One region of the Thalassospira marina genome, then DNA from elsewhere that is predicted to be linked to it. Evidence: riboswitches for the same ligand, from Rfam matches in the RefSeq annotation. Region 1 holds a riboswitch; the other holds the start of a gene.
The links. A riboswitch is a leader RNA that binds a small molecule or an ion and turns the genes downstream of it on or off. The one in region 1 is predicted to bind glycine.
Positions count from the first base shown of each region.

Region 1 (14,608 bases):
CTTCGATATTCTGAACGTCAGTCTGGATGATGGCGAATTCATCGCCGCCCAAACGTGCCGCCGTATCGGAATCGCGAATGATGCGCGACAGCCGCTGGCCCATTTCCTGAATCATCAAATCGCCGACATCATGGCCGAAATGGTCATTGATGTCCTTGAACCGGTCCAGGTCAACAAACAGAACCGTCACACCGCGCTGAAAACGCCGTGCCGATAACAGGGCCTGGCGCAACCGGTCCAGAAACAGCGTACGGTTGGGCAGGCTGGTCAGCACGTCATGCACGGCAAGGTGGCGCATACGGGCTTCGGTTTGTTTGCGTTCGGTAATATCGGTATAGGTGGCAACATAACCGCCGCCGGGCATGGGGTTATGGTCCACCTGCACAACCCGGCCATTGGGGCGGGTGCGTTCCATGCGATAGGGTTCGCGCCGGCGGGCAATGGCTACACGGTCCGAAATCAGGGCTGGGATGCTGACCTCGCCATATTCGCCACGTTCGCCGTTAAACCGCAAAATATCGGAAAGCGGGGTTCCTTCCTTCACCAGATCGCGCGGCAGGTTCAAAAGCTCGATATAGCGTTCGTTCCACACCATCAGGTTCAAATCCTGATCAAACAGGCAAATTCCCTGGCCGATATTGTGAAGGGTGGCTTCAAGAAGGGCCTGTTTGCGCTGGGCTTCTTCCTGGGCCTGGCCCTGCAGGGCCACCATTTCATTATATTCGCGAATCAGAAGGCCAAGTTCATCAACGCTGTTCCATTCCACCGGGCGCCGCAGGCGGCCATGTTTGGTCATGCGGATGGAATGCAAAAGCCTTGAGAGCGGTTCCTTGATCGACCGGCGATTGGCAATCAGCAGGCTGGCTGTTACCACGGCAATCAGCAGGCCAAACAGGATCAGATCAATCAGGATGCGGCGCCATAAAAGCTCACGCACGCGTTCCTCGGTAAAGTAAATGACCAGTTCGCCCACATCATGGCGGACATTGTTGCGTTCAAAATAAACCCGGCGCGACAGGCGCAATGTATCGCCAAGGTCGCCCTGCGATGCCCCGGTGCGGGCAAATTCGGTGCCATCGGCACCCAGGGCGCGCACGGCAACAATGTCGCGGTCGCGGCTCATGGCGTTCAGCGCGGATTCAATATTGTCGACGTCAAGATACCAGAAAGGGGTGGCGAGCACGCGGGCATTGATATCGGCGGTCTGTTCGATCTTTTCATTCAGATCGTCGCGCAGCACGATGTAGCTGGCATAACCGAAAATCACAAACAGGATCAGACAGCAAAGGGCCACCAGCGGCAGGGCAATAAACAGCAGCCTGCTGCTAAGCGATTTACGCTGCAAAAAGCCATGCGACCCGTGCGGCAATTGTCCCTCCTGCCTGACCTGATCTTTCGGTCAGTAATCCCCCCAATTTGGATGTATATACTATACACATCCATAGCTTCTTTCTATCTCAACCTTGTCCGTTGGCGAAGCATAAGATTGATTTTAGACATATATTTCGCTCTTACGAATAAAAAAAATCGTCCGGGCGAATTTAAATGATTGTATTTAGCCAGATTTTTGCAATTCCGGCTCGCAAACGAAAATCATCCCGGCCCTAGCGGGGCACGGCCATTCGCGCCAGTTCGTCACAGCGTTCATTTTCCGGGTGGCCCGCATGGCCCTTGACCCAGTGCCATTCAATCTTGTGCGGGCGGGCGGCGTCAAGCAGGCGTTGCCACAGTTCCACATTCTTCACAGGCTTTTTATCGGCCGTTTTCCAGCCGCGTTTCTGCCAGCCAAACACCCATTTGGTAATGCCATCGCGGACATAAGAACTGTCGGTATAAATTTCGACCTGGCAGGGCCGTTTGATAGCCTCAAGCGCGGAAATCGCCGCCATCAGCTCCATCCGGTTATTGGTGGTTTCGGTTTCACCACCCGACATTTCCTTTTCAACACCCTTATAGCGCAAAATCGCCCCCCAGCCGCCGGGGCCGGGGTTGCCGCTGCACGCTCCATCGGTAAAGATGCTGACGATATTGGGATCATCGTTGCTCATGGCTTATGCATCCCCGATGCCATAGGCGCCCGGCGATGTCACCTTCTGGTGAAAACGCAGCTTGTTAATATATTCGCGCGGGTTTTTCGGTGTTACCAGCGCCCCTTCGGGGGTGTTAAGCCAGTCATAAAGCCGGGTCAGCAAAAACCGCAGGGCCGAACCCCGCGCCAGAATCGGCAGGGCCGCAATTTCATCATCCGAAAGCGGACGGGTGCGGTTGTAATGCGCCAGAAGGTTTTGCGCCTTGGTCACGTTAAAGCTGTTATCAGGCTCAAAACACCAAGCATTCAGGCAAATTGCCACGTCATAGGCCAGAAGGTCATTGCAGGCGAAATAGAAATCAATCAGGCCCGAAACCTCATCCTGCCCCGGAAAGAAAAAGACGTTATCGGTAAACAGGTCCGCATGGATGACGCCAGCGGGCAGCTTTGCCGGCCAGTTGGCTTCAAGATAGTCCAGCTCACTGGCAATCATGGCCGAAAGGCCGGGCATTACTTCATCCGTGCCCGCACCGCAGCTTTCAAATAACGGGCGCCATGCCTTTACCGACAGGGAATTGGGGCGGTAATTTTCAAAATCCTGCCCGGCAAGATGAAGGCTTGCCAGTGCATCGCCCAGTCCCGCGCAATGATGGGGCAAAACCCGACGCGGTGACATGCCCTGCAAAAACGATGTAATGGCTGCCGGTCGGCCACACAGGCGGCGCAGGGCAACACCATCGGTGCCATGAATGGGGGTCGGGCAGTTCAAACCCTTGGATGACAGATGGTCCATCAGACCCAGGAAAAACGGCAAATCATCCGGGTTCACCCGCTTTTCATACAGGGTCAGGATGAAAGGTGCCTGATCGGTATGCAAAAGGAAGTTGGTGTTTTCCACGCCCTCGGCAATGCCCTTGAACGAGACGACTCTGCCGATGTCATATTCCGCCACGAAACGGGCGATATCTTCATCGGATACATCGGTATAGACGGCCATGGGCAGGCAATTCCTTAGCTGGCAAGTTCACGGGGAAGTTTGAAGGTCACGTTTTCATCGGTCAGGGTGATGGTTTCAACACTGACATTGAAACGCTCCTTGCAGGCATCAATCACTTCTTCAACCAGCACTTCGGGGGCCGATGCCCCGGCGGTAATGCCAAGCGTTTTGATATCGGCAAGTTTGTCCCAGTCGATATCGCGGGCCCGTTCCACCAGCACCGAAATCGCGCAGCCTTCGCGCTTGGCCACTTCGACCAGGCGGTTGGAATTCGATGAATTGGGCGCGCCCAGCACCAGGATGGCGTCGGCGCGCTCGGCAATCATTTTTACGGCATGTTGGCGGTTGGTGGTGGCATAGCAGATATCTTCCTTTTTCGGCACGGAAATGGCCGGGAAGCGTTCCTGCAAAATGGCAATCATCTTTGCCGTATCATCCAGCGACAGGGTTGTCTGGGTGACAAAGGCGATGTTTTCCGGGTCGCTGACTTCAATGCTGCGGGCATCGTCTTCGGTTTCAATCAGGGTCATGCTGCCTTCGGGCAACTGGCCCATGGTGCCGACAACTTCGGGGTGCCCGGCATGGCCGATCAGCAAAATATGTTTGCCTTCGCCGTGGTGGCGTTCGGCCTCGCGGTGCACCTTTGAAACCAGCGGGCAGGTCGCATCAAGGTAATGCAGGGCGCGTTGTTCGGCATTCTGCGGCACCGATTTGGGCACGCCATGGGCCGAAAAAATCACCGGGACGCCATCAGGCACGGCATCAAGCTCGTCAACAAATACCGCGCCCATATCGCGCAGGCGATCGACGACAAATTTGTTGTGAACAATTTCGTGGCGGACATAAACCGGTGCGCCATATTTTTGCAGTGCCTTTTCGACAATCTCGATGGCACGGTCCACCCCGGCGCAAAAGCCGCGCGGGTTGGCCAGAAGAATATGCAGGTCTGCTTTGTCGGGCATCGGCACCGCCTCGAATAATCAGGGATGCCGCAAGTTCCCGGCATCATGTTGATAGCTGTTGTGCGTTACATAACGTGCCTGCGCCAAAGGTGCAATGATGGTGCGTTGTAATCATGGCTGTGATCCGGACTTTGATCATGGCCTTTCTCACGGCTCAATCCGGCCTGTTCCCTGCTGTGTCGGCGTTGGCAGGCCTGACGTGTCTACGCCATAGTGCCTTGTTTTGCGTGGCTGGAATGGCGCATTTGCGGGCAATATTTCGTGCGACTGGGCCTTATACAAGGTGTGGCTGGCGCGCAGGCATGCGGGCGCGTTTCACATTGTTGCTGCAACGGGTTGTGCCGGGCAGATCAACAGCATAGACTGCGGCCAATTACCGGTGCCGGGTGCTGACTTCGGCGTGTCTGATCAATGAGGCTTCGATGACGATTGCATGCAATCTGCGGCGCGCAAGTGCGCTTGGTGTGGTTCTGGTGGCGGCTGTGGGCCTTTCGGCCTGTGGGACGGACCCGTTTGGTGAAACGCCGGTTCCGTCCTGCCCGCGGACCTTCCTGCCAAGTGATACCGCCCAGATGACGGAATTCAGCCCCAAGGGCCGGGATCTGACCGATGTGGTGTTTGAAGCCGGTTTTGAAGGCTATGCTGGCGAATGCAGCTATGATCTGGAAGACAAGCAGCTTGATATCCTGATCAGCCCGCAATTCTCCGCCCAGATGGGCCCGGCGGCAACTGATCGTACCCAGCATCTGCAATATTTTGTCGCCCTGAAAAATCCGGGTGGTGAATTCGTGCAGAAATCGGTTTTCGATGTTGATCTGGCCTTTCCGAAAGACGCTGACCGCGTGCGTTATTCCGACGAACAGGTTGCCCTGCATGTGCCGCTGGCCGATGTCAATTATGGCCCGGATTACGAAATTTACATGGGCTTCCAACTTAGCCGTGAACAGCTGGAATATAACCGCCGCTTCGCAAAATAACCGGCGGTTGAGGGTTGGCCCTGCGCAAACAGGGCGATTGGAATTTGTTTAAACCGGTGACGCATTTCTAATGTTTTGACTGGTGCAATCGTCCTGTTATCCGTATAAGGGGCCATACCCAAGTGATCCCCGTGGGAGAGTTCCGCGATCGTTTCACAGTGATGCGCGGACGCCGAAGGAGCAACCACCCCGGAAACTCTCAGGCATAATGGACCGCGGGGAGATGGGACTCTGGAAAGCAGGCGGCATGGCTTTTTCATGTGCGCCTCGCCGAAGATGTAAGCTGTTGCCCGGCGCACATTTGCGCCCGGTTCGGTGATTCTTTCAGGCTCCAAGACAGAGGGGGATGTGGTTGGCCACTGGTCGGCTATATTTCTCAACGACTGTCACGGAGAGCCAGATGGCGGACCCAAACGCTGAAAACCTGCTTAAAACAGCCCTTTATGATCTGCATGTGGAACTGGGTGCCAAAATGGTGCCTTTCGCAGGCTATGCCATGCCGGTGCAATATCCGCTGGGCGTGAAAGGCGAACATCTTCATACCCGTGCCAAGGCCGGCTTGTTTGATGTGTCGCATATGGGCCAGGTTCGCCTGATTGGTGAACACCGCGTGGCCGAGCTGGAAAAGCTTGTGCCCGGTGATATCGCCCTTCTGAAACCGGGTCGTACCCGCTATTCCGCCTTCACCAATGATGATGGCACCATCCTGGATGACCTTATGATCACCAATGCCGGTGAAAGCCTGTTTCTGGTGATCAATGCCGCCTGCAAGGATGACGATATTGTCCATATGCGCGCCAACCTTGATAACGGGGTTGAGTTGCTGGAACTGACCGATCGTTCACTGATGGCCCTGCAGGGCCCGGAAGCCGCAAATGTTCTGGCCCGGTTTGCGCCCGAAGTTGCGACCATGAAATTCATGTCCTTTGGCGAAATCGATATTGCCGGTATTCCCTGCTTTGTGACCCGTTCGGGTTACACGGGCGAAGACGGATATGAAATTTCCGTGCCGGATTCGGATGCCGATAAACTGGCCCGCCTGCTGCTGGCCGAAGACGAGGTAGAGGCGATTGGCCTGGGCGCACGCGATTCCCTGCGTCTGGAAGCCGGTCTTTGCCTGTATGGCAACGATATCGACACCACGACCACCCCGGTTGAAGGTGACCTGAACTGGATCATCAATAAACGCCGTCGCGAAGAAGGCGGTTTTCTGGGGGCCGACATCATTCTTGATCAGCTTGCCAACGGGGCTGATCGCAAACGCGTCGGGATTAAACCCGAAGGCAAGGCACCGGCCCGCGAACATACCGCTGTGCTGGACCAGGATGGAAACGAAATTGGCGAAATCACCAGTGGCGGTTTTGGCCCCACCGTGGATGCGCCGATTGCCATGGGCTATGTCGCAATTGAATTTGCGCAGCCTGGCACCAAGGTGGACCTGATGGTCCGTGGCAAGGCCCGCCCGGCGGAAATCGTCGCGCTGCCTTTTGCCCCGCATCGCTATTTCCGCGGCTAAGGCAGCTTTCGCTTCCAACCCGCACCAAGATTTACGCAGACAACCAAATTTGCAGGGACAAATCAAAATGGCTAAGAAATTCTCCAAAGAACATGAATGGCTGGAAATCGACGGCGATGTGGCAACCGTCGGCATTACCGACCACGCCCAGCAGGCACTTGGCGACATCGTTTATGTCGAACTGCCTGAAATCGGCAAAAAGCTGTCCAAGGATGGCGATGCCGCTGTTGTTGAATCGGTCAAGGCCGCCAGCGACGTTTACGCACCGGTTGATGGTGAAGTTGTCGAAGCCAACGAAGAGCTGGATGCCAACCCGGCACTGGTGAACGAATCGCCGGAAAATGATGGCTGGTTCTTCAAAATCAAATTGTCCGATGCTTCCCAGCTTGATGATCTGATGGACGAAGCTGGCTACAAGGCATTCGTCGAAGGTCTGGAGGACTGATGCGTTACCTTCCGCTGACCCAGGCTGACCGCGCCTCGATGCTTGAAACCATCGGTGCGGGCTCGGTCGATGACCTTTATTGCGATGTGCCCGAGGGTGCATTGCTCAAGGAACCGGTCGATCTGCCGCACCATCAGGGTGAAATGCAGGTCGAACGCGATATGGCGAAACTTGCTGCCAAAAACATGGGGACGGCATCCGCCCCCAGTTTCCTTGGCGCAGGTGCCTATCGCCACCACATTCCCGCAACGGTGGATTACATCATCCAGCGTGGCGAATTCCTGACCGCCTACACCCCCTATCAGCCGGAAATTGCCCAGGGTACCCTGCAATATCTGTTTGAATTCCAGACCCAGGTGGCCTCCATCACCGATATGGATGTTGCCAATGCGTCGATGTGGGATGGGGCAACATCCTGTGCTGAAGCCGTGCTGATGGCCTGCCGTGCGACCCGCCGTAAAAAGGCGGTTCTTTCGGGTGGTTTGCATCCGCATTACCGCGAAGTGACCGAAACCTATTGCCAGTACAGCGATACCCAGGTTGCCGGTCGTGACGGTCACCCGGAACACCAGGCCACTGCCGATGAACTTGATGATCTGATCGATGATCAGACCGCCTGTGTTGTCGTGCAGTACCCGGATGTTTTCGGCCGCCTTTCGGACCACACCAAACTGGCCGAAGCCTGCCATGCCAAGGGCGCGCTTCTGATTGTTGTCTTTACCGAAGCCGTTGCCTTTGGTGCGATCAAATCGCCGGGCAGCTTTGGGGCCGACATCGTTTGCGGCGAAGGCCAGTCCATTGGTAACGCGCTGGGTTATGGTGGGCCGTATGTTGGCCTGTTTGCCACCACCAGCAAACTTGTCCGTCAGATGCCCGGTCGCCTGTGTGGTGAAACCGTCGATCAGGATGGCAAGCGTGGTTTTGTGCTGACCCTTTCGACCCGCGAACAGCATATTCGCCGTGAAAAGGCGACATCGAACATCTGCACCAATTCGGGCCTGTGTTCGCTGGCCTTCACCGTGCATATGAGCCTTCTGGGCGAAGATGGCTACCGCAAGCTGGCGGCCATCAACCATGAACGCGCCGTCACCACTGCTGATGCGCTTGATGGCGTTGCCGGTGTTGAAGTGGTTAATGACAGCTTCTTTAACGAATTTACCGTGAAGCTGGCAAAACCGGCTGCCGAAGTGGTCGAAGCACTGGTCGCACGGGGTATTCTGGCGGGTGTGCCGCTGTCGCGTCTTTATCCGAACCGCGACGATCTGGGCCAGTATATGCTGGTTGCTGCAACCGAAACCAACACCGATGAAGACATTGCGGCCCTTGCCGCAGCCCTGAAGGAGGTGCTGGCATGACGTTTCAGACCCATACCGGCAATCGTGGCCTTGTCCTTGAAGAAAAGCTGATCTTTGAACAGGGTGAGCCAGGCCGTACCGGCGTTGATTTGCCCGATCCCGCACCGGTCAAAAGCCGCCTTGGTGGCCTTGCCCGTGCCGAAGACAGCGCAATTGGCCTTCCTGGCCTGTCCGAACCGCAGGTGGTGCGTCACTTCACCCGCCTGAGCCAGAAGAATTTCGGTATCGATTCCGGTTTCTTCCCGCTGGGTTCGTGCACCATGAAACACAATCCGCGCCTGAACGAAAAGGTTGCCCGCTTGCCCGGCATTGCCGATCTGCACCCGATGCAGCCTGAAAGCACCGTTCAGGGTGCGCTGGAACTGATCGACCAGTGCGCGCACTGGCTGATGGTTCTGACCGGTATGCCCGCCGTTGCCATGTCGCCTGCATCGGGCGCACAGGGCGAACTGTGTGGCATGATGGCCATTCGTGCCGCCCTGGATGCACGTGGTGAAAACCGTCGCCGTGTCCTGGTGCCGGAATCGGCCCACGGGACCAACCCGGCAACGGCTGCTGCCTGTGGCTTTACGGTGGACTCGATCCCCGCGACCGAAGATGGCCGCGTTGATCTGGCCGCCTTTGAAGCCAAGCTGGGCGACGATGTGGCCGGCATCATGCTGACCAACCCTAATACCTGTGGCCTGTTTGAACGCGACGTTCGCAAGATCGCCGATCTGGTTCATGCCGCTGGTGGCTATTTCTATTGCGATGGTGCGAATTTCAACGCCATTGTCGGCCGTGTCCGCCCGGCAGACCTTGGCATTGATGCCATGCATATCAACCTGCACAAAACCTTCTCCACCCCGCATGGCGGCGGTGGTCCGGGTTCCGGGCCGGTTGTGTTTTCCGAGGCACTGGCACCGTTTGCACCGATTCCCTATGTGGTCAAAACCGAAGACGGTTTCCACATGGTTGAAACGGCTGACGAAAAAGACGGCAACAAGCCGTTTGGCCGCTTAAAGGGTTTCCATGGTCAGATGGGCATGTTTGTGCGTGCGCTGTCTTACATGAAAAGCCACGGGGCCGATGGCCTGCGCCAGGCATCGGGTGATGCGGTTCTGAACGCCAATTACCTGCTGGCACGCCTGAAAACCAAGCTTAGTGTGGCTTTCCCTGGCTATTGCATGCACGAAGCCCTGTTTGACGATGATTTCCTCAAAGGGACCGGTGTTTCGACCCTGGACCTTGCCAAGGCGATCATTGATGAAGGCTTCCATCCGATGACCATGTATTTCCCGCTGGTGGTCCATGGGGCACTTTTGATCGAGCCGACCGAAACCGAAACCAAGGAATCGATTGACCAGTTCTGCGACGCGGTACTGTCACTGGTTGCCAAGGCAGAGGCGGGTGATTCGGAATTCTTCAAAAATGCACCCTATCTGACCCCGCGCCGGCGTCTGGATGAAACGGCAGCAGCGCGTAAGCCGATTTTGCGCTGGAGCCCTTCAAACGCTTGATCCGCAATGCTGCGGTGCGATTTTTTACACCCCGGTCACAAGGCCGGGGTGTTCTTTTTCAAGGGCTTGATCTTGAAAGCCGTTGGACTCGTCGCAATCTGGCCCCTTATAATCTGAATGCATTTGTGACTGACCGGTTCACCTGGGAAGACCGGACCCTAGAATGCGAGAGTGGGAGACCAGGGCACATTGCCCGCGGTGGAGGTATAAGACTGTTATGACGCGTCCCGTGCAGAAGATTTTTACAGCCGAACGACGTTTGCGCGAACGTCAGGGGGCTGTGGTCGAAGATTGGTCGGATTCCTTTTTTGATCCGTCGCTTGAAACCGGCATGGGGGCCGGTGACCTGCCCGCATCTTCCAGTCCGGCACCTGCCGCCCTGCCACCGGCCGGAAATGGTGGCAACAATCAGCAGATCCTCGATGAAATCCGTGCCATGCGGGCCGAAATGGCCCAACTGCGCAGCGCGATTGCCAATGGTGCCGTTATTGCCGGTGGCGATGGTGCTGCCAGTGGTGTCGATGGCGATATGCCGTCTGCTCTGGCCGAACCCGTGCGTGAAGAGCCGATGGATGTGCTGCCCGAACCGGTATCAAGCCGCCCGTCCCATGCCAACCGCCCCGGTGCCAGCGAACCTGACCGTGATGACCTTGAACTGATTCGCACCCAGATCGAGGAAATGAACGAACATATTCACAAGGCCAAAATCCAGATCGCGGCCCTGCGCCATCCCAAGGCAACCGATGACCGCCTCGTGACCGCCGCCAGCGAACTTGACGCCATCGTCAAGGATACGGAAATGGCGACCCATACCATTCTGGAATCGGCCGAACAGATCGACGATCTGGCAATGACGCTGAAAAATTCCGCCACCAGCGATTTTGTGGCCGATCACGTTGAACAGATCGCCTTTATCGTCACCAAGATTTTTGAATCCTGTAACTTCCAGGACATTACCGGTCAGCGTATCAACAAGGTGGTCAAGACCCTTGAATTCGTTGAAAAACGTGTCCACAACATGATTCTGATCTGGGGCGAGGACGCCTTTGCCGACCTGCCTTTGACCCAGGAAGAAGAAGACGTTGCCAAAGCCGAAGATGCCGACCTTCTTAATGGTCCGCAGATGGAAGGCGAGGGGATCAGCCAGGACGATATCGACAAATTGTTCGATTAACTCTTTTATTTCCTCCTGCGACTGCCAATATCGGGAATAGGTACACCCTTCTTAAGGGGTGGTCTTATAATGCCTTGGCATTATACAATATCCCGGAGGTAGTTGCCGCCCGACCGGTGGCATACCAAGCCGGTCAATAAAAAGTGGACAGTCGGGATGCGCCGGCGGTTCAGGAGGAAGAAAATTATGGCGTTCTGGTCATCAACCAAAACAAACGCGACCCAGGCCAAGGCACAGGACATCAAGTGGCGCGCAAGCCCGCGCGGCGATTATTTTCGCCTTTATATGCTTGATGATATCAGCGAGCTGAAAGTGGATGGCGTTGGGGGCGTGTATCTGGTCTGGCATGGCGGTGTCCGGCCGGGCTGGCTGCTGGCAGGAAGTTCCGGTGATCTGGGATTTGCGTTTCGCGAATTTCGGGAAGACCGTGAAATTCGCGATTACGAAGGGCGCGGCGGTGTTTTCATCAGCTGGTCGCCAATCAAATCCGAATTCCGCGATGGCGTGGTACATTTCCTTGCCCGCAGCATCAAGCCGGTTTTTGAATGCGACTTCAACAGCAATGAAGACGCCATTCCGGTCATGCTGCCGCGCTAACAGCCTTTCCCGGTACTGTTGATAAACCCCTTGTCCACCCACAGGTTTCCTGTGGGTTTGGTGGTTTTGTGCCGGGCGGTGGTTTGTTTTATCCGGCCTTAACAATAAACGTAAAACAGGCCGGTCCTTGCGCAGGACCGGCCTGTTTTATTTCTAATGCGTCCCGCATTTATGTTGCGGGGCGGTCACCTTTTGGGGCTTAAAGCGCGCCCAGCACGGCTTCGGCGCTGGAAACTTCAAACGCACCCGGTTCTTCAACGGCAAGGTGGGTCACGGTGTTGTCGTCAACAACCATGACATAGCGGTTGGCGCGCTCGCCAAGGCCTTTGCCGCGCAGGTCCAGCTTCAGGCCGGTTGCGTTGGTAAAATTCAGGTCGCCATCCGCCAGCATGGTTACGGCATCACCGACATTTTCCGACTTCGCCCAAGCCTGCATGACAAAGGCGTCATTGGTGGCCAGGCAGAAAATTTCGTCCACACCTTTTGCCGTGATTTCTTCGGCCTTGTTGATAAAGCCCGGCAGGTGCTTGATCGAACAGGTCGGGGTGAAGGCACCCGGAACGGCAAACAGAACAACCTTGCGGCCGGCAAACAGGTCTTTGCTTTGCACGGCTTCGGGGCCATCAGGGGTGGCACGGTGCAATACGACGTCGGGCAATGATGCGCCTACGGCGATGGTCATGACGTTTCTCCAAAATTTATGCCGCTTTTCGCGGGCAAGGATGACCGGTGTAAGGACCGGCGGATATGCTTTGCACCTGGCTAGAATGACTTAAAAAATCATTCCATGCCAGTGGCTTCCCAACAGGTGTGGGGCGTGGTGCTAATTTGCAAGTCCGCTGGTCGCCTGCGCGGCATTCAGGCCGGAAATAACCTGGTCCTTGCTCAGCAGTTCGGACAGTAAAATGCCATCCGGGGCCTTGGGGCCATAAATGGCATTAAAGGGAATGCCATAGCGGTCATATTTGGCGAGAAACGCCGCAATTTCGGGGTTGGGGCGGGTCCAATCCCCCTGCATCAGCACAACATTTTCGGCCAGCAGGGCCGGGCGCACATCGTCGGTATCAATCACCAGGCGTTTGTTGACCTGGCAGGTCACGCACCAGTCCGCGGTGATATCGACCAGCACGGTTTTGCCTTCGGCCACCAGCGTGTCGATCTTTTCCGGGGCAAAGGGCTGCCAGGGCAGGGCACCTTCGTCTTTGCTGTTACTGGCTGTGGTGTTGGTGACCGGGGTTACATGTGCGGGCGGGCGGGCAAAACCCGGCGCAAACAGCGCAGCAAGAACCGCCAGTGTGGCAATACCGGCCAGCATTGGTTTGCGGCGTTCATTGGTGGTTTTATGCCGCCACCAGATCAGTCCGCTTGCAAGGGCAAGACCGATGCCAACTGCAATTGCGCCATTGGTGCCGATCTGGTTTGCAAGCACGCTTAACAGCCAGATCGCCGTCCCCACAAGGGCCAGCCCCAGCACAAATTTGACAATTGCCATCCAGCGACCGGGACGGGGCAGCAAACGCGCAATTTCCGGGCGCGCCGCAATCAACAGATAGGGCAGCGAAAAACCAATACCCAGCAGGCTGAAAACCCAGAAAATATCAAAAACCGACCCGGCCAGTGCAAAGCCAACAGCCGTTCCCAAAAATGGGGCCGAACACGGGGTTGCCAGCAGGGTGGCAAACATCCCGGTCAGGAAATGGCCGCCCATGCTTTGTTTGCCAGCGCTGCCTGTGCGGATATTTTGCTGGTCAATGGCGTCATTGGCCATGTCATTCAGGCGGTTGGCGCTGATTTCAAACAGGCCAAACATATTGCAGGCAAACAGCACCACAATGATGGTCATGGTGGTTAAAAACAGCGGATGCTGGAACTGGATACCCCAGCCAATCGACCCGCCCGCCAGTTTCAAAATCGCCAGCGCCCCGGCAATGATCCAGAAGGACACCATAATGCCCGCCGCACTGGCAAGAAAACCGCGACGCGTGCCTTTGCGGTCCTGTGCGCTCAGGTGAATGGCGCCCATCACCTTGATCGACAGCACCGGCAACACACAGGGCATAACATTCAGGATCAACCCGCCCAGCAATGCCAGCCCGCCAATCACCCACCATGCGGTTTGCGATGATGATACAAAGCCTGTCTTGGCCGTGCTGGCGTTTGGTGCATTTGGGGCAGCCGTGGTTGCGGGCATGGCATTGGCAGTGCCGCTGACCATGCCATCAGCCGGGGCATCGCCAATGGTGGCGGGCTGTTCAATGGCAAGGTCACCAGCCAGCACGGTTACGGTCACATCACGCCCGGCAAAGCTTTCGGCCTTGGCGTTATTATGGATCGCAAGCTGGTAAATCGGCGCCCCCTGAAGGTTCTGGCCGGTTGCTACCGGGGCACCGAAACTGTCTGTCGGTTTGCCTTCAACCAGAATATCGGGTGTCACGCCCTCGGGAATGTCATGAAGGGCGACATTCAGGAAGCTGTCTTTATCCTTGCGGCTTTCCCAGATGCTGCTCACACCCAGCGGCAGGTTGGCCCCGGTCAGGGGCACCTTGGCAGCGAATTTTTCAATTTCATGCGCATGGCTGGAAATTTCGCCACGGTCCGCTGGCAAATCCAGCGTCAGGTTGGCCGTGGCGGGCACACAAATGTCGCTACACGCCAGGTAATCAACAGCCAGCTTCAGACTGACGGGTTCATTATTGTTCTGGACCGGCACATCGATCGGGAAAATCACACGGTCCTGATAGCCAAATGTTTCCAGCCCGAAAATGGAAAAGCGAAACGGTGCGGGCCACAGCATATTGATATTGGTTTCATCAATATTGGCAGAACCATCCCATTTGATGGTGGGGGGGAAACCGGCATCCCCCGCACTGCGCCAATAAACTTTCCAGTGCGGCTGCAGGGCAAATTCAAGGCCCAGGCGCAGGATATGCATGTTTTGAACCCCGTCGCGCGCGCTTAAAACCCGGACCGATGCAAATTCCTCGTCCTGCCAGTTGCTCTCGGCAGGGGCCGCCTGCACCATATGTGGCAGCAGGATCAACATCAACAGGGCCAGAA
Region 1 is NZ_CP024199.1:3,638,285-3,652,892, reverse strand. It holds gene CSC3H3_RS16670 (putative bifunctional diguanylate cyclase/phosphodiesterase) at 1-1,369, opposite strand, end outside; gene rnhA (ribonuclease HI) at 1,605-2,048, opposite strand; gene CSC3H3_RS16660 (homoserine kinase) at 2,052-3,026, opposite strand; gene ispH (4-hydroxy-3-methylbut-2-enyl diphosphate reductase) at 3,041-3,988, opposite strand; gene CSC3H3_RS16650 (hypothetical protein) at 4,411-4,965, shown strand; glycine riboswitch at 5,088-5,191, shown strand; glycine riboswitch at 5,195-5,307, shown strand; gene gcvT (glycine cleavage system aminomethyltransferase GcvT) at 5,366-6,481, shown strand; gene gcvH (glycine cleavage system protein GcvH) at 6,549-6,926, shown strand; gene gcvPA (aminomethyl-transferring glycine dehydrogenase subunit GcvPA) at 6,926-8,281, shown strand; gene gcvPB (aminomethyl-transferring glycine dehydrogenase subunit GcvPB) at 8,278-9,780, shown strand; gene CSC3H3_RS16625 (protein phosphatase CheZ) at 9,998-10,954, shown strand; gene CSC3H3_RS16620 (hypothetical protein) at 11,141-11,551, shown strand; gene CSC3H3_RS16615 (peroxiredoxin) at 11,751-12,233, opposite strand; gene CSC3H3_RS16610 (protein-disulfide reductase DsbD family protein) at 12,375-14,608, opposite strand, start outside.

Region 2 (14,608 bases), 1.4 Mb from region 1:
TGCCGCCCATCGATGTGCCAATCCAGCTACAGCGATCAATATTGAAATGGTCCATCATTTCAATCATTTGCCGGGCATAGAATGCCGGTACATATTCCTCGTCCGGGCTATTGGCCCAGGCGGAATGGCCGCGCCCGATAATATCGGGGCATAGAATGAAATAATCATCGGCAAGCTGGCTTGCGAGGATATCAAAATCGTGGGACAGGCGTGCCAGCCCATGCACCATGATAATCGCGGGTTTACCCGGCTGGCCCCATTGCCGGATGCGGGTTTCATAACCGCACAAGGCAATGAAATGGTCGCAAACGACCCGGCCTGGCGTTCCGTTATCCGTATCTTTCTGCGCAGCGATAGTTTCGGTCACGGTCATCAGGGCCTCCGGCATTTGGGGATGGGTCGGGCAAAGAAATGGTATTTCAGGCAGGCTGTTTTATCGTCTCTCAAGACATATCTTTGCACGCCGCGCGCGCAATGGGCAGCCCTTAGGTTTGGTCATTTTGTGCGATGGGGATGGATATGCTTCTTGCGAAAATCAGTCCAGCGATGCGGCAAAGGCCTTCATCAGATCATCAAACTGGTCCATCGGCGGGAATTCATCGAACTGGTATTTCGCCGGGGTGCTGACCCACGAAAGCCGGTTTTTGGTCATTGTCTCGATAAAGGGCGTGGTCCAGCGGCTGTCTTGCAACAATGTCGGGCGGACATTGACAAAGGCATCGATGCCTTCAATCCGCGTGAACATCCATGTCATGCAATGCGGGCAGAAAAAATGGTGCAAGTCTGGCCCGTGCAGCCCACCCAATACCGGTTCGCCCCTGGTTACGGCAAAGGCCGCGCCGGGGACCATGGCGGTCAGGGAAAAGGCGCTGCTGCTCATGGATTGGCAACCTGCACAATGGCAGGCTGCCGTCATGATCGGGCGGGCCGTGATTTGGAAATGTACCTGCCCGCATCGGCATTGTCCCGTCATTGTGTGATCGAGGTTGGCATCAACGGTGGGATCAACGGCGGAACCCATGCTGTGATCATGCGTCGTCATGGCAGTTTCCCTGTTGGCGATTTGGCGGGAATAGGTGGGCAATAACGCAGGGCAGGGCAGGGCAGGCAAAAGGCCGTTATCCGGCCTTGCTGGCAACAATGAATAGCCGGTTGAACGGAAACAGCGTCAGCCCATCCGGGCGGGGCGGGTAAACCTGGCTTAGCCGGGTTTTGTAATGGGTGCAAAAGGCTTCGCGGGCGTCATCATTGGGCAGGTTTGCCAGAACCGGGCGCAATGCGGTGGATGAAACCCAGTTAAAAACCGGGTCTTCGCCTTTGAGGACGTGGCAATATTGCGTTTGCCACAAATCGACATTGCTGCAATGGGGAATCAGAACATCAAAATAATCGCCCGGCCGCATGATTTTAATCTGGTCCTGCGCGGCGGCAACTTCCTTTTCCCATTTTTCACCGGCTTCGTTGATCAACTGGTGGCTGGGCGCAAGGAAATTGTTGGGAACCTGAATGGCAATCAACCCGCCGGGTTTGACAAAACCACACAGGCGCGGCAACAGGTTGGCATGGCCAGGAACCCATTGCAGGGCCGCATTGGTAAATAACAGATCAACCGGCTTTTCCGGCTTCCAGGTGGCAATATCATGCTGCTGCCAGGTGATGCGATCATCATGTTTGCGGGCTTTTTCAAGCATCTCGGCAGAATGATCGACCCCGGTAATGGTGGGCATGTTGCCATCAACGCCATAGGCATCCGCCAGAAGCGACGTTACCGTGCCGGGGCCGCAGCCCAGATCAACAATGTTTTCAGGGGAAAAACCCTGTGCCGGTTTGGGCAGGCGGGCAATCAGATCAATTGCGGGGCGGCGGCGCTCATCACCGAAAAGGCCATATTTAACGGGGTCCCAATGTGTATTGGACAAATTCCGGTCCTTTCGTTTTGGCCCGCCGGGGCACCTGCGCGGGCATTAGTGCGAGGAGTTTTCGACCTCGCTGAAATGGCTGTTGATCAGCTGGAACATGAACAGGATGGCACCAAAAAACAGGGCCAGCCCGACAAAATAGGAATATCCGTCATGTGCGGCTGACGCATAGAACAGGCCACCAAGGCCAACAGCGATGGTCAATATACCGAAAATCAGGCGATCCAAACCCATTTTAGAACCCTTCCAAACCCAGGGGTGTTAACGACACAGGAATTTAAAGCATCGATACCGCTAAAGGAACCATGCTTTGCACATTTGCATGCGTCAGTTTTGCACGCAAACCGTCTTATGCCTGATCTTCTGACTGTTTGATTTGATCTGGAACAGTTTTGAAAATTTCTACCAGCTGTTGGTAAACCGGGCGTTTGAAGGGAACGATCATATCGGGAAGGGACAAAAAGTCGTTCCAGCGCCAGGCATCAAATTCGGGATGATCGCCATGAATGACAAAATCTTCGTCCTGCCCCAGATAGCGCATGGCAAACCATTTTTGCTTCTGGCCCCGGTATTTGCCGCCAAAAGCCTTGCCAATCAAGTGCGCGGGCAGGTCATAGGTCAGCCATTCGGGGGTTTCGGCAATGATTTCGGCCTTGTCAGTGCCAATTTCTTCCATCAATTCGCGAAGGGCGGCGTCTTTTGGGGTTTCATCCCCGTCAATGCCCCCCTGGGGTAACTGCCAGGCGCCTTCAAATCCGATGCGGTTGCCAATCCAGACTTCGCCCTTTTCATTAAACAGGGCAATGCCAACACACGGGCGATAGGGAAGGTCGCTTCCGGGCATATCGCTATCGCTGGACTGACCGGCATCAATAGGCAGCGGCAAGCCTTCGGGTTTGCGCTTTTTCGACTTCTTTTTCTTGTCGGCCTTGGCTTTTTTTACGGGGTCTTTGGACATGGCAGATCAGTTACCCTCGATGGTTTGTTCGGTGGCGTCAGCATTGCCTGATGCGCTATCGCCCTTGTGGGCTTCTTCGTCAGACATGTTTCTGCGCTGTGCGGCGGCGGCTTCCTGCGGGTTCTGCGGGACGACCTGTTTACCGGCAAGGGCGCTTATTGGTGCAAGTTTGACCCCCTGGCGTTCCAGGCGCTGCGCCCAGTTGCGCAATCGCTGGATCGTCACCGGGTAGGATTGGGCAAGGCCAATGGCAAAACCATCGGTTTTTGCCTTGTTCACCATTGCGGCAAGCTGGGCATCAATGGCGCGGCGGCTGGGAATGGTATCGATGTTGAAATCAATAATGGCGTTGGGTTCTTCGGTATTGGCGGCAAGCTGCGCGGCAAGGCTGACCATGCCGCTATTGCTGCCATCAACATACATCAGGCCCGTTTTGTCGAGGAAATCTATCACCGGGCGAATGGAACTGTCCAGATTGGCAAATTTCGACCCCAGATGCCCCACCACCCCGGCATAACCTGGAAAACGCGCCAGCAGCCATTCCAGCCGCACAAGGTTTTCACCTTCGGGCAGGCTGGTCATCAGGGCGCGCGGGCCGGGGTCCGAAAGCGGGAAATCATCGGGTTCCATCGGCAATTGCAGGAACACTTCGTGGCCCATCTGCCGGGCGCGGGCCACAATTTTGGGCAGGTTATCGGCATAGGGCGACAGGCCCAGCGAAATGTTAAGCGGCAGGTCCTCGATCGCCTTGGTGGTGCGATCCTCGTTCAGACCAAGCCCGGTAACAATTACCGCGACATAGGGCTGTTCTGGTTCCAGCGTGAAGGGGCGGGCATAAACCTTGGCAGGCGTGCGGCCATCTTCGGCAATGCGCGGAATGCGGCCAAAGCTGCCTTCTTCATCCATGCCGGGAATGGGGGCCGGGCGCAGCGGGTCGGGTTCGATTTTTTCATCAAATCCGCCGCCTTCTGCAAGGGCTGCCAGTTCCTCGGGCGAGGGGCCACTGGCCGAACCGCCACTGCCATTACCCGCCGCCATTCCGCCCGCACCATCGCCCTGGCCGGTTTCCCCGCCTGCAAGGTCCGATACGCCCGGGGGCATGTCGGCGGCATTGGGGGCGCCCGCACCGGCTTGGGCGGCGGCTTTGCGACGGGCTTCTTCCTCGGCACGGTTGCGCGCCTCGATATCAAGCACGCCTTGGGCAATTTCGTCCTGCAATTCGCGTTCAGTGCCGGGGATGGCATCGGTTACGCGTGGTGATCCCATATGAAACAGGCGCCAGCCGGTTTCAGGGTCCAGCAGGGGAATGGCCGCCAGCGACGCAACGCCAAACGGCAGCAGATAAAGAACCAGCAACAGAAACTTTGACAGGCGCCAGCGCCGTGTTGGCGGGCGCAGCGGCAAACGGCGCAACTGTTCATCATAGGGCAGTTCTGTAAACGGAACATCCTCCGCCCCCGTTTCGGACGATAAATCGTCGTCCGGTTCAGGTGCAGAGGATTCCGCTTTGCGGCCACGCCGCATGAATTTGAACAGTTTACCGATCACTGCGGGTCAGTCTCTTCCTGTTCCCGTCACGATCTTTCAGCTTTTCGTTCGGAAGCTGCCATAAAGCGAGATGCCCCGGATCATATCAAGTGCACGGGCAAGCTGATAATCGTCTTCGGTTACTTTTTCGGCATCCTGGCGGCGTTTTTCTGCCTGGGTTTCAGCATCGCCAATGGCTGAATCCTCGTTATGCAGGGCGCCGTTCAGGTCGGCTTCGGACCGGCGCTGGCCGGTTTCGATGGTTTCCACCTTGGACTGCGGCACGATGATATCGGGCACAATGCCAACTTCCTGAATGGAACGGCCCGACGGCGTATAATACCGCGCTGTCGTCAGGCGCAAGGCCACATTGCCCGGCATCGGCAGAATGGTCTGAACCGAGCCTTTGCCAAAGCTGCGTGTGCCCATGATGATGGCACGGCCATGATCCTGCAGGGCACCGGCGACAATTTCCGATGCCGATGCCGACCCGTCATTGATCAGAACGACAATCGGCAGGCTATCGGCAAGGTCGCCTTCCTTGGCGGTGTAACGTTCGGTGTTTTTGGTATCGCGCGGGCGGGTTGATACGATTTCACCGGCATCAAGGAACGCATCGGAAACCGCAATCGCCTGGTCCAGAAGACCACCGGGATTGTTGCGAAGGTCGATCACGAAACCTTTCAGTTTCGGGCCGATTTCCTTTTTCTGTTCTTCGATGGCACGTTGCAGGCCGCTAAAGGTCTGTTCGCTGAATTTGGTAATGCGGATATAGCCGACATCGTTTTTCACCTGCGGGCGCACCGACTGGATCTTGATCACCGCACGGGTCAGCGTCACATCGAAAGGTGCCTGTTCGCCCTTGCGCACGATGGTCAGGCGAATGTCGGTATTGACCTTGCCGCGCATCAGATCAACGGCATCGTTAAGCGGCAGGCCGCGCACCGATTTGCCATCGATATTGGTAATGAAATCGCCTGGTTGCAGCCCGGCTTTTTCGGCAGGAGTATCAAAGATCGGGGAAATGACTTTGACAAAGCCGTTTTCCTGCGTGACTTCAATGCCCAGCCCGCCAAATTCACCGCGGGTATCAACCTGCATATCCTTGAAATTATCCATATCAAGATAGGATGAATGCGGGTCAAGCGATGTCAGCATGCCGTTAATGGCGGCTTCGATCAGCTTTTTGTCATCAACCGGTTCGACATATTTGGCTTTGACCTGTTCAAACACGTCGCCAAACAGGTTAAGCAACCGATAGGTTTCTGCTGATGATGTCGGGGAATCACTTGTGACCGGGGCCTGCGCCAAAACAGGCGACGCAAGACCGATATTCAGGCCCGCCGCCAGGGCAAATACTACCAATCGAGACTTTTTCATCCGCTTACCTTGCCGTTTTGTGATGCCAGCCAGGGAAGCGGATTGATCGCTTCGCCGTCATGGCGCATTTCAAGATACAGTTTTGGCCTGTTTTCGCCCATGGTTCCAACAGGTTCACCCGCCAACACATATTGTCCTACCACACTGTCAAGGCGATCAAAACCCGCAACAAGACTATGGTATCCCTCGCCGTGTTCGATAATCAAGAGGCGGCCATAACCCCGGAAGGGCCCGGCAAACACCACTTTACCATCAAAAGGCGATACAACCTGAGCCTCGGGGCGGGTTTCGATCTCAATTCCCTTGGCGTGTGTGCCGCCGGGAAGGCCGCTTTGCACGCTGCGTTCACCAAAAAGTGTTACGACTTTGCCCGCAACAGGCATGCGCAAATGGCCGCGTGCCTCGGTAATCGAGCTGGCAACAACCACTTCTTCGGTCGCTTCGCTTTTTTTGCTGCCGGTTTTTGCTGCCGGTTTGGCGGCCGATGCGGTTTGCGTTGGCAAAACATCGTCAATTTCGCTGTCGGGCCGGTCCTTGACCAGCTCGTAATCGGGTTTGTCGCGCGGTTCGGGCAGGCCCTCGGCGCGGTTTTTAATGCTGGCCAGCAATTCGCCCAGGCTTTTTGCCTCGTCAGCCATTTTTTGTACGGCACGGGCGGCTTCGCGGGCTTCGTCCTCGGTATCCTGGCGAAGCTGGCGTTTATCATCCAGCAGGCTGGAAAGATGTTCGCGTTCGTCGCGCAGTTTGTCGGTCACGCTGGCAAGTTCGCTGCGCCGTGATTTGATGGTGGCGCGCAGTTCGGTAATTTCGCCCAGTTCGCGTTTCAAATCCTTGGCGTGCTGTTCTACGCCGGGCAGGGCTGCCTTTAACAATATCGCCGATCGCAACGTATCCTGCGGGCTGCGCGGCAGGGCGATCATGGCTTCGGGCGGGGTGGTTGACAGGCGTTCAAGCGCCATCAGGATGCGGGCATACTGACCAGCCTTGTCTTCAAGGGCGGTGGTGGCATCCTTTTCGCGGTTTTCCAGTTCAACCAGCTTGTCTTCGATATCGGTAAGCTCGGTTTCATATTGCTGCACGCGGCGCGCAATCGAAACTTCCTCGGATTGCAGGGCCTGTTCTTCTGTCAGCAATTCATGGGATTTGCGTGACAGAAATTCTTCCTGCTTTTTCTGTTCCGAAAGCTGGCTTTGGACGGCATCCAGGCGTGAATCAACCTTGCGCAGCGACTGGGCGTCTGCCGTAAAAAACACCCCGGCACTGGCAACCAGAATGGAAGCCAGTGCCGGGGCCATCAGCCATTTTCCAAGATCAGCTTGCCGAGGGCAGCGCATCATCGGGTTTCAGACCTTCGATCAGCGATTTGCCGGTCATTTCCGCAGGTTGCGGCAAGCCCAGCAATTGCAAAAGTGTCGGGGCGACGTCGGCCAGGCGGCCGTCGCGCAGTGTAACCCCTTCCGGGGCATTGACCAGAATGGTCGGCACCAGGTTCAGGGTATGGGCGGTATGGGGGGCACCGGTATCGGGGTCCACCATGGTTTCACAGTTGCCGTGGTCGGCCGTGATAAAGATGGTACCGCCAACCTTGCGAATGGCTGCAACCACCTTGCCTACGCATTCATCAACGGCTTCGGCGGCTTTGATGGCTGCCGAAAGGATGCCGCTGTGGCCGACCATGTCGGGGTTGGCAAAATTGACGATGATCGCATCATAGGTTTCATCTTCAATCGCGCCGACCAGCTTGGCACAAACTTCGGGTGCCGACATTTCCGGCTGCAGGTCATAGGTCGCAACTTTGGGCGAGGGTACCAAAATACGGTCTTCACCCGGAAATACCTGTTCTTCGCCGCCGTTAAAGAAGAACGACACATGCGGGTATTTTTCGGTTTCAGCGATGCGCAACTGTTTCAGACCGGCATTGGAAACGACTTCGCCAAAAATATTCGGCAGGGTTTTGGGCGGATAAATCGCATCCATATATTCGGCATGGCTGGATGAATATTCAACCATCCCGGCCTGAACGGCAAATTTCACCGGCGTCCCACGGTCAAAGCCATCAAATGCCGGGGCGCACAGGGCTGCCAGAATTTCACGGGCACGGTCCGCCCGGAAATTGGTCATCAGCAGGCCGTCGCCATCCTTCATGCCGGCATAATCGCCAATCACGGTCGGCAGAATGAATTCGTCGTTGGTTTCGGCACCATAGGCATTGGCAATGGCATCTTCGGCGCTGGCGGCTGTTTTGCCGTCCTTGTATGCGCTGCCCTGTACCATGGCGAAATAGGCCTGGCTGACACGTTCCCAGCGATTATCGCGGTCCATGGCGTAATAACGGCCGGTGACGGTTGCGATTTCAACATTCGCATCGCCCAGCAGGGCACGGAATTTTTTCAGGAAATCGGCGGCACTGCGCGGCGGGGTGTCGCGGCCGTCGGTGTAGGCGTGGATTTTAACGGCAATGCCAGCATCCGCGACGATTTTGGCAAGGGCTGCCATATGGGCCTGGTGTGAATGCACACCCCCTTCGGACAGAAGGCCGGCAATATGGCAAACGCCACCGCTTTCCTGCAATTTGGCGATCAGTTTTTTGACAGTATCGGTCTGCGCAATCGAACCGGTTTTAACCGCATCGTCGATTTTGGGCAGTTCCTGCATCACAACGCGCCCGGCACCCAAATTCATGTGGCCGACTTCGGAATTGCCCATCTGCCCTTCCGGCAGGCCAACATCCAGGCCGCAGGCCTTCATAAAGCCGGTCGGGTTGTTGGCATACAGGTCGTCCCACACCGGCGTATTGGCCAGTGCAACGGCGTTATTTTCGCTTTCCTCGCGATAGCCCCAACCGTCCAGAATGCATAGCACCACCGGACGGGGACGCTTTGCGGCGTTCGATACAGTCACTGTCATAACCCCACTTCTAGGATAAAAGGCTGAATTACCAGTAAACAAACCTGTAAATGGTAAATAGCCAATGGTCAAAACGGCGCCGGGCGCGGTGGGTTCCGCCATCTGACGCAAATTCTGGCCTAACTTATCATGAAAGATGCGCCTGAACAGCCACCCCGCGTGAATTTTTAACGCGATCGCAGTGCTGCTTTGACAAGCTTTACTGATTACAGTTACCATCCTAACCCTAAACGGTGATACCTCGCATACCGCAACGGGAGAGACCGGCCGGGCAACGTTCCGGATGGCGCCGAAGGAGCAATCCACCCCGAACACTCTCAGGCAGATGGACCGTTGCGGATTGAGGCTCTGGAGAGCGAAAGGCGAAAAACGCCTTTCCACCGAAGGATGAAGTCGGCGCGGAACGTTGAATGCCCGCCAGCCGATGCACAATCTCAGGTAAGGGCAGCTTTGCGCCCTAAGGACAGAGGGGGCTGGCACCGGTTCGTTGACATCGCAAAAAATAATACGCGATCCTGAGCCGAGGGAGGCCCATGCCTGATACATCCACGCAACGTCCCCAGGACGTTAACCTTTCTGTTGTTGACCTTTACACCATCGGAATTGGCCCATCGAGTTCGCATACGGTCGGGCCGATGCGGGCCGGGTTCCGCTTTTGCCTGGAAATGGAAGCCCGCAATCTTCTGGACAAAACCGGCAGCCTTATTGTTGATCTTTACGGGTCACTGGCACTGACGGGCAAGGGGCACGCTACCGATATTGCGGTTCTGATGGGCCTGAGCGGCCAGCGCCCGCGATCGGTTAACCCCGATGATATCGTACCAACCATGGATGCGATCAAACGCGATAGCTGCCTGATGTTTTATGGCCAGTACAAGGTTGATTTCAACTTTGCCAACAACCTTGTTTTCCACATGGATGAAAGCCTGCCCGAACATCCCAATGGCATGCGTATCACGGCCTATGACAGGGATGGGGTAAAACTGCATTGCCAGGAATATTTTTCGGTGGGCGGTGGCTTTATCGTTTCGGGGGATGACCGCGGGGCGGAATATTCCGGCGATAATATTACCCTGCCACATCCCTTTTCATCGGCTGACGAACTGATGGCGATCTGCAAGGAACATAACCTGTCGATTGCCGAAGTGATGATGGAAAACGAAAAATCCTGGCGCAGCCATGATGAAACCTATGAATTTGTTGATCGCGTTTACCAGGCGATGATGGATTGCATCGAACGCGGCTGTGCCACATCGGGCGTGCTGCCCGGTGGCTTGAATGTCAAACGCCGGGCCAACAAACTGTACCGGGAACTGGTTGACCGGCCTGAAGCCGGCCTGAAAGACCCGCTTACCGTGATCGACTGGGTAAACCTGTATGCGTTGGCCGTGAACGAGGAAAACGCCGCTGGCAGCCGCGTTGTTACCGCACCGACCAATGGGGCTGCCGGGGTTATTCCCGCTGTTTTGCGCTATTATGAACGGTTTTGTCCCAATGTGACCCAGGCGAAAATCCGTGAATTTCTGCTGACCGCAGCGGCAATTGGGTCGATTTACAAAAAGCGTGCCTCCATTTCCGCAGCCGAGGTCGGCTGTCAGGGGGAAGTTGGCGTTGCCTGTTCGATGGCGGCGGGTGCCCTGTGTGCTGTTTTGGGTGGTTCGCCCGAACAGGTGGAAAATGCCGCCGAAATTGGCATGGAACATAATCTGGGCCTGACATGCGACCCGATTGGCGGGCTGGTGCAGGTGCCCTGCATCGAACGCAACACGATGGGTGCGGTCAAGGCGATCAATGCGTCGCGCCTGGCGTTGCGCGGGGATGGGCAACATACCGTGTCGCTGGACCGTGTGATCGAAACCATGCGTCAGACCGGGCTTGATATGCAAAGCAAGTACAAGGAAACTAGCCAGGGGGGCCTGGCGGTGAATGTAAACGTCGTCGAATGCTGATTTGCCCGCGCATTTCGTAAACGTGACGGCAAAAAGGTCAAATATGGCCTAAATGGACGCCTCAAGGGCCGGAAAATGTCGGCTTTTGGGGCGTTTTTGCTGTTTGGTCGCCCAGATAACCCTATTCCAGCCGGAATATCGCCACCAATCAGGGGTAGTATCTGAAAATTGATACTAAACTAAAACTAAAATTGAGCCGGAAAAATCCGGCTGGTTGGTTGGGCTATGACAATGGGTAAAAAACTGTTCCGCGTTTATGTCGCGGTCAGTCTGGATAGTTATGTCGCGCGTCCGAATGGCGCGGTTGACTGGCTGGACGACTATGACCCGACAGAATTTGACTTTGAAGCATTCCTGGACCGGATTGGCACGCTGATTATTGGTCGCCGGACCTTTGATCAGGTGATGTCCTATGGTGAGTGGCCGTATGGCGACCGTCGCACCATTGTTCTGACATCCCATCCGCTAGGGGATGATGCACCTGAAAATACTGTCGCCTTTGGCGGCAGCCTGATGGAATTGACCGATGCCTTGCGCAACGAACGGATAGACAATGGTGATGTCTGGATCGTGGGTGGTGCAAGTGTGATCAACCAGTTCCTGTTTGCCAATATGGTCGACCAGCTTGACCTGTTTGTTATTCCTGTGGTGCTGGGCGAGGGGATATCCCTGTTTGACAAGGATACCAGCCATCTGCGCCCGACGCCGGTTTCAACCCAGATCTATGAATCGGGTGTGGTGAAAATGGAATACCGGCTGAAATAGCCACCATCTGGCAACGCATATTGTGTTTGCACAAAATCAAAAGCCGATAGCAGGTTTGGCCTGCTATCGGCTTTTTTGTTTTTTGGTTTTGCGGTTTCTGCCTATTTGGCGGCCTGTTGCAAGCGCAGGCGTAATTCGTCGGCAAACTCGGTCAGGGATTGGCCAGCGGTTTGCGGCCAGTCGTTATCCAGCACCATTTGCATGCCATCCTGATAATGGTGTTCAACCGTCATGCCATTGCCAAGGGCGGGCAAATCCCCCTTAAGCGTTACCTTTATGCGGTTATGAAGCGTGAGCTGCCAGAAACCCGGCTGCATCCATGTCCAGAATTCAAGGATATCGGCAGTTACCGGAATGGCCTGTGCTGCGTCGGTTGCGTTGCTGGAACCATCAAGCACGCGGTATCCGGCCCGGCGAAAACCGGTTGTGATGGCTTCTTTAACCTGATTGGCAACCGTTTCGCCTTCGGGCAGCAAAACATCCCCCAATGCTTTGCCAAACCCGCCGCGTTTGCGGGCATAGGCGCGTTCGGTAATGGCACGGTCATCAATTTTCGCATCGGAAAGCGACGGGATATCCGCCGAACGCGGTTTAACCTGAAATTCGCGGAGATCATTAACCGCAACGATCCGAACGGCTGTGCCTTCGCTGGGGTTAATCGAGCTTGCTGGCCCGTTAAAGCCCTTTGCCCTTAATCATGTTCATTTTATTTCATTTCGGCGTGTCTTCTGGCAAGGCACATCGCGCAGCGCGATGCGGTGTATCGGGCAAGTGATGTAACACAGCCAGAAGCCGCCGAAATGAAACCCTTCGGGCCGCTGTCATTTGTCGCCCTGCTACGTCGAAATCCTTGGCCGTAAAACCATTACGCCCTGCGGACTTCTCCTTGCTGGGCAACAAATGGCAGCGGCAAAATGAGCATGATTAAGGGCAAAGGGCTTTAATATCGACAACGCTGCGCCCGACGGCGCAGGCCCCAAGAACCATCATGCAGCCCATAACGGCTGCCAGTCGAAGTTGTTTAAACACCCTTAATCCCCCTTTTGGGTTTCATAAGGGCGCTTGTTTAGTCTTTGCTTATGAAATTCGCAAGTATCTGATCATAAAGAATTTATTGGCGCTATGCCAAGGTGGTGAAGGCTATTCTCGATGATAGGGATGGTTGGTTTGAATGGCATGGGCGCGAAAAAGCTGTTCGGCGATCAGGGCGCGTACCAGCATATGGGGCCAGGTTGCCTTGCCGAGCGACCACATGGCATTGGCGCGTGCCTTGATGGCGTCGCCATGCCCGTCGGCACCGCCAATGGCAAAGGCGATATTGCCGCCATTCTGGTCGATCCAGCCTTCAAGTTTTTTGGCAAAATCGATGGAGCCGAATTCTTTGCCATGTTCATCAAGGGCAATCAGAAAAGCATTTTCCGGGATCACGCCGAGCAGCAATTCCGCCTCACGCGCCTTTAGCTGTGCAGGCGGCAGCTTTTTCTTTTCTTCGACTTCACGCAGGGCAAAGGGCCAGCGCAAACGGGCGATGTAATGATCAAACAGGTCCTTTTCCGGGCCTGCCTTGATACGGCCTACAGCGGCAAGGGTGATTTGCATGCGTGTGGTCGTCCGTTTATCTGGTCAGATGGTAGGGATTGGTGCCAGGGGCGGGTATTTTGATATCCGATGCTGAAAACCGGGCGTGACAGGACAGCGTTTTGTGCCGGTTCGCAGGCTGGCGGCCATTTTTGCCGCGCAAAGCCCTGATGCCCGGGCCAGATGGCGTTACGGGCCATATTACAAAGGCAAAAACCGGGGACATGAGCCCGGCATCACGCCGGGCACAAGGCCGGTTGCCTATCAGTACAGACGGGCGGCCTGCTGTTTCAGGGCCGGATTTTCAACGCCCCACATCTGTTCGATGTTGTAAAAGGCGCGGACTTCCGGGCGGAACAGGTGAATGATGACATCACCGGCATCAACCAGAACCCAGTCACCCTGTTCGGTGCCTTCGGCCGCAGCGCGACCCTGTCCGGCATCTTTCAGGGCTTCGACGATATGTTCACCCATCGAGGCAACCCGGCGCGAGCTGGAACCCGAAGCAATGATCATATAGTCAGCCATGGCTGTTTTGTCGGTCAGATCGATGGTTACAAGGTCTTCGGCCTTGTCATCGTTCAAAGTTTCCTGAATGAGCGCAAGCAACTCGCTTGGTGTCAGGCTTTTTTTCGCAGTAATTATTGTCGCCACCTTAATTTGGGGTGGATGTTCGCCGCCATCATCTTGCGGAAATAAAACACCCACAGGTCAAACCTGCCACCGGCCTTCGGCACGAATTGCCGTTGAAGAGGCCGGATGGCGCCGTATCGGCAGGTAAACCCAAGCTGGCGTATCCATATCGGCCAGCAGACCTGCCTTTTCTGCGGCAATGCGCCAGCGTTCCATACGCTTTGCCGCAGTGCCACGCAATGCTTTATTAGAATAACCCTCGCGATCAAGAACCGCAATGGGCGCGCAGTGGATCAGCTTTTGCCAGAACTTCCAGCGATGAAACTGAGCCAGGTTATCCGCCCCCATCAGCCAGACAAATCGCGTTTGGGTAAAACGCCGCTGCAAGGCTGCAAGTGTGTCGGCCGTATAGCTTGTCCCTAACTGGGTTTCAATTGCAGAAACGACAATGCGGGGATGTTGTGCGATCATTTCCGCCGAATCAAAGCGTTCGGCCTGTCCTGCCATGCCCTGGCGGGACTTTAACGGGTTCTGCGGCGATACCAGCCACCACACTTCATCAAGCTCAAGGCGCTTTAACGCCTCAAGCGAGATGTGCAAATGCCCCTCGTGGGCGGGGTTGAACGACCCGCCCAGTAATCCGACTCGGGGTGGCGCATTATGACGGCGCGGAATGCGAACCTTCATCACGGGCGTGTTTGCCCCTTGCCACGCACCACATATTTATAGCTGGTGAGCTGTTCGACACCAACCGGGCCGCGGGCATGCAGCTTGCCTGTCGAAATGCCAATTTCCGCCCCCATGCCAAATTCACCGCCGTCGGCAAACTGGGTCGATGCGTTGACAATAACAATGCCGCTATCCACCCCGTTCAGGAAGGCTTCGGCTGCATTTGTGTCTTCGGCCAGGATGGCATCGGTATGGTGCGATCCGTAATGATTGATGTGATGGATGGCATCTTTCACGCCATCAACCGTTTTGATCGATACAAT
Region 2 is NZ_CP024199.1:503,236-517,843, forward strand. It holds gene CSC3H3_RS02210 (alpha/beta fold hydrolase) at 1-373, opposite strand, end outside; gene CSC3H3_RS02215 (GFA family protein) at 536-1,042, opposite strand; gene CSC3H3_RS02220 (methyltransferase domain-containing protein) at 1,119-1,919, opposite strand; gene CSC3H3_RS02225 (hypothetical protein) at 1,965-2,153, opposite strand; gene CSC3H3_RS02230 (RNA pyrophosphohydrolase) at 2,269-2,763, opposite strand; gene CSC3H3_RS02235 (divergent polysaccharide deacetylase family protein) at 2,884-4,425, opposite strand; gene CSC3H3_RS02240 (S41 family peptidase) at 4,462-5,784, opposite strand; gene CSC3H3_RS02245 (murein hydrolase activator EnvC family protein) at 5,781-7,079, opposite strand; gene gpmI (2,3-bisphosphoglycerate-independent phosphoglycerate mutase) at 7,096-8,691, opposite strand; glycine riboswitch at 8,936-9,034, shown strand; gene CSC3H3_RS02255 (L-serine ammonia-lyase) at 9,225-10,640, shown strand; gene CSC3H3_RS02260 (dihydrofolate reductase family protein) at 10,872-11,405, shown strand; gene CSC3H3_RS02265 (hypothetical protein) at 11,507-11,893, opposite strand; gene rlmH (23S rRNA (pseudouridine(1915)-N(3))-methyltransferase RlmH) at 12,546-13,004, opposite strand; gene rsfS (ribosome silencing factor) at 13,248-13,691, opposite strand; gene CSC3H3_RS02285 (nicotinate-nucleotide adenylyltransferase) at 13,695-14,303, opposite strand; gene CSC3H3_RS02290 (glutamate-5-semialdehyde dehydrogenase) at 14,303-14,608, opposite strand, start outside.
Region 2: it holds a riboswitch for glycine, as region 1 does, so the genes downstream of both, CSC3H3_RS02255 (L-serine ammonia-lyase) here and gcvT (glycine cleavage system aminomethyltransferase GcvT) in region 1, are expected to answer to the same signal.